Regions from separate parts of the Psychrobacillus sp. FSL K6-1464 genome, predicted to be linked through region 2. Evidence: riboswitches for the same ligand, from Rfam matches in the RefSeq annotation. Region 2 holds a riboswitch; the other holds the start of a gene.
The links. A riboswitch is a leader RNA that binds a small molecule or an ion and turns the genes downstream of it on or off. The one in region 2 is predicted to bind S-adenosylmethionine.
Positions count from the first base shown of each region.

Region 1: linked by a shared signal. The riboswitch ahead of mtnW (2,3-diketo-5-methylthiopentyl-1-phosphate enolase) and the one ahead of MKX39_RS00940 (O-acetylhomoserine aminocarboxypropyltransferase/cysteine synthase family protein) in region 2 are both predicted to bind S-adenosylmethionine.

Region 1 covers NZ_JBBOOP010000001.1:3,716,782-3,718,984, reverse strand. The annotation lists gene mtnW (2,3-diketo-5-methylthiopentyl-1-phosphate enolase) at 1-1,005, opposite strand, end outside; SAM riboswitch class I at 1,110-1,214, opposite strand; SAM riboswitch class I at 1,372-1,528, shown strand; gene mtnK (S-methyl-5-thioribose kinase) at 1,604-2,203, shown strand, end outside.
Region 2 covers NZ_JBBOOP010000001.1:181,170-183,372, forward strand. The annotation lists gene MKX39_RS00930 (YdcF family protein) at 1-291, opposite strand, end outside; gene MKX39_RS00935 (glycerol-3-phosphate acyltransferase) at 306-947, opposite strand; SAM riboswitch class I at 1,105-1,219, shown strand; gene MKX39_RS00940 (O-acetylhomoserine aminocarboxypropyltransferase/cysteine synthase family protein) at 1,332-2,203, shown strand, end outside.

The DNA of each region.
Region 1 (2,203 bases), 3.5 Mb from region 2:
AATGCCTGCAGAAGGCACCGGAAAGCTTTGTTTTACTTCACTAGGCTTTGTTAGTTCTTTCCCTAAAGAAAGAGCTACAGATTTTTCAAGTGCAACACTGCCATAAGGAGAAGGGAATAATGAAAAATCTGCTCCTGCATAGCGGGTAAGTTTACCAAGAACAAGTGCCGTGGAAACTCCATAAAATCCTGAGGACGTGAATGCTCCGCTATAAGCCGGATGAGCCATGAGTGGTAATTGAATCTCTTCGTCCTCTGCTAACTCCTGAAGAACGTCTAAACCGTATGCATGAACATTAAATAAGAGTGCATCTGCTCCAAGTTCCCGTGCTTTTTTGGCCTTGTCCTTTAGTTTGAATGTACGTCCCGACAAATTTACTGCGTATAGAGTACGATGACCAGTTTCTTCATAGACTTGTCTTAATACCTCTCGACCAGTAGTGATACGTGTTTCAAACGAAGTGAGTGGATTGTCAAATAGGATTTCGTCATCTTTTACAAGGTCAACTCCACCAAGTGCTTGTTGCTTAAGTTGTTGCGCTAGGTACTCGATATCTCTTCCAATGACACCTTTGAAGATACTCATGATGAGTGGACGTTCATAAACTCCCAATCTTTCTCGGATACCTTGAATGCCGAAGCGAGGGCCAGGGAAATGGGATAATATATTTGTGTCAAATTCTAAATCCAATAATTTTACTTCTCCATCCAAAGATAGTTTGCCGAAAACGGTAGTTAAAATTGCTGGTATATCTGCTGAAAAATTTGCGGCAGGATAGAATACTTTAATTTCTCCTTTAATTCTTTCCGGATGAATGGGGTGAAGAATATTTTCAAATTCAGTAACCGATCGTACAGTTCCTTTATGTTTTTTTAGCTGTTCCTGTTCTAAAAAAGCTAAATTGGTCCAAGAACCAATAGTCAATCCAAGGGCAATATCATCCGCTTTTTTTTCAAAAGAACCAGACTTTCCGTATAGTTGATAGTGCGCAGTAATTCCACTCATTTTTTCACTCCTAATATTAGAAAAGCGTAAGTGCCTAGGCGCTAGAGCTAGACAGATAATATAAAAAACCTCTTCAAATAAGAAGAGGTTAATAGCTTAACAACTTCTTATCTCTCAGCCATTTGACTGCAAGAATTAGCACCGTGTTCATAATTGAATCGGTTGCCGGGTATCATAGGGCTTGTCCCTCCACCTGCTCTAAATAAGAAAAAATATTCAGTTTGTATTTAATAAATTATATTGATTATTCCATGCATTAAAAATTCTGTCAACAAGAAATTGAAAAATTATCATTATTCAAAATTGTATTGACATAGCTTTTTCTAATATGCTAGGATTCTAAACAAACATCATAGTTGTACCGCACTCTTATCAAGAGCAGGCAGAGGGATAATGGCCCGATGACGCCCAGCAACCGACCGTAATACCGTTGTGAGACGGGGCGCTTTATGCGCCGGAATGTAAAATTCCGTAAGGCACGGTGCTAATTCCATCAGAAAGTTTACTTTCTGAGAGATAAGAGGTTCAGAATCTCTTATTCTAAGCCTCTTTCTTTTGGAAAGAGGTTTTTTATTTTGTAAATGAGAGGACGATCATAATGGCGGTAGTAGCAATGAAAGAATATGAATCATTAACTAAAGAAACGGTAATTTCACTGGCGATAGAGTTATCATTATTTTCTAGCGAAGCTCCATTAGTTTGCGAAGAGATTGGTGATGGAAATCTAAATTATGTATTCCGTGTAACAGATGGATCCGGTGAGAAAGGCATTATTATTAAACAGGCCTTACCCTATGCAAAGGTCATCGGGGAGAGTTGGCCACTTACTTTGAAAAGGGCAAAGATCGAAGCTAGTGCATTACAAAAACATGGAGAATACGCAGTTGGATTAGTCCCAAAAGTTTATGCAACTGATGAAAGCTTAGCAATCACAATCATGGAAGATCTGTCTCATCTTGAAATAGTTCGTGAGGGCTTGATAAAAGGAAAGTCCTATCCTAAATTATCAACCGATATTGGCGAATATCTAGCCTTAACACTTTTCAATACTTCTGACTTTGCACTCCACCCCTTTGAAAAAAAGTCACTTGTTGTAGAATTTTCTAACCCCGAGCTATGTAAGATCACAGAAGACTTAATCTTTACAGATCCTTTTTTTGATCATGAAACAAATGACTTTGAGCCAGCATTACAAGCA
Region 2 (2,203 bases):
GGCCTCTTCGATATCTTCATCGGGACCTCGTCCACCTGAAAGTACTAATTTTACATGGGTATATTTTTGGGCATACGCAAGAGCAGCCTCCAATCGATACTGTAAAGCAAAAGAAGGGATATTCCCTTTTTTCACTTTGGCACCAAGCACAATAGCATATTGATTGGTGCCATCTGCCTTTGGATTTTGACCATTTTCAAGCCAATTACTCGTGAGAACCCATATCCCAATTCCACTAGAAATAATCACTACTAATGGGATAAGCACGATCCACCTCATTTTCTTCTTCATGATATTCACTCATTTCATACAGATGGTTTCTTCTTACTTAAGAAAGTGGAGATTCTCATCTCTTCCTTTCGCATTAAACGACGGAAATTCTCGAGATGTAGTACAACAGCCATCAAAAATAGAAATCCGGCAATAGCCATTGGCCCTACTCCTTCTGCAAACCAAATGGATGCACCGATAAAAACAAAGTAAAAAACAAACACACCAATTAATAAATAGTCCGTTAATAATGTAGTTCCGATTAATAATATAAGTCCGATTAAACCAAGCGGCCAGCTAAGAGCAAGTAGTACACCAATAAGGGATGCAGTGCCTTTACCACCTTTAAATTTAGTGTAAAGAGGGAAGTTATGTCCAAGTATTACAGCAGCACCTGCACTATATAGCAGGATGTCCTGTTCCACTATCGAAAAATGTGCGTACTGTGACACCCAAAAACCCGTCCCAATTACGACTATAACTCCCTTTAAAATATCAATTATGGCAACTAAAATGCCATATTTTGCGCCAAGAACAATAGCTGCATTTGAGGCGCCAGAATTTTTTAAGCCCTCTTTTTTAATATTTACCCCACTCAGATACTGAGCTATTTTAGAACCGTGAATGGACCCAACAAGATAACTGATCACAAGGATACAAATCATCGGAATGAGCATTTTTTTCACCCCCATTAACTTCAATATATTAAACGAATGAAAAGATGAGAAGTTTCAGAATTTTAAAGTATATGTTTTTTAATTATTCAAAAAAGTATTGACAAATAGATTGGTAGAAATCTATACTGTGAAACAAGATGGAAAACTAAATCTAATACTCTTATCAAGAGTGGCGGAGGGAATAGGCCCTACGATGCCCGGCAACCAACAAGTTCTCAACTTGGAAAGGTGCTAAATCCTACAAATTCTAAATTGAATTTGGAAGATAAGAGGAGGAACATGCGAATTTGCACCCTCTTCTTAATTGAAGAGGGTTTTTTGCTTGTTCTAATCCTCCCTCGCCTCCATAAGCGTCCATCTAACTACATTTTAGGAGGAATTCAAATGACCAATCTACAAAAAGAAACACTACTTTTACACGGTGGCCAACAACCAGATCCAGTGACTGGATCACGAGCAGTACCCATTCATAAGACAACATCCTTTGTATTTAGAGATACAGAACATGCACAAAACCTATTTGCTCTTGCAGAAACAGGTAATATCTATTCACGTATTACGAATCCAACTGTGGATGTATTTGAACAACGAATTGCATTATTAGAGGGGGGGACGGCAGCAGTTGCATTTTCTTCAGGAATGGCAGCTATCGCATTTTCTATATTAAACATTGCAGGAGCAGGAGACGAAATTATTGCTGCTGAGAATTTATACGGTGGTACGTTTAATTTATTTGCTCATACATTGCCGCGATATGGTATAACGGTGAAATTTGTAGATTCTACAGATCCAGAAAATTTCCGAGCTGCTGTGACAGATAAAACGAAAGCATTTTTTGGAGAAATTATAGGAAACCCAAGCTTAAATGTATTAGATATAGAAAACGTAGCAGCCATTGCTAACGAAGTAGGAGTGCCTTTACTTGTAGATAGCACATTTGCTACTCCATATGGATCGAACCCTATTAAGTACGGTGCTCATGTCGTAATTCATTCAGCGACTAAGTGGATTGGTGGTCATGGTACTACGATTGGTGGAGTTGTAGTAGATGGAGGAAACTTCAATTGGGACTCCGAGAAATTTCCAGGATTCACACAACCGGATGTGACCTATCATGGTCTAAGATATGGAATAGACGTTCCAAACGTGGCATTTGCAGTGAAATTACGCGTTCAATTGCTTCGTGATTTTGGTCCAACTTTAAGTCCTGAAGCAGCATTTTCCTTTTTACAAGGACTAGAAACACTTCATTTACG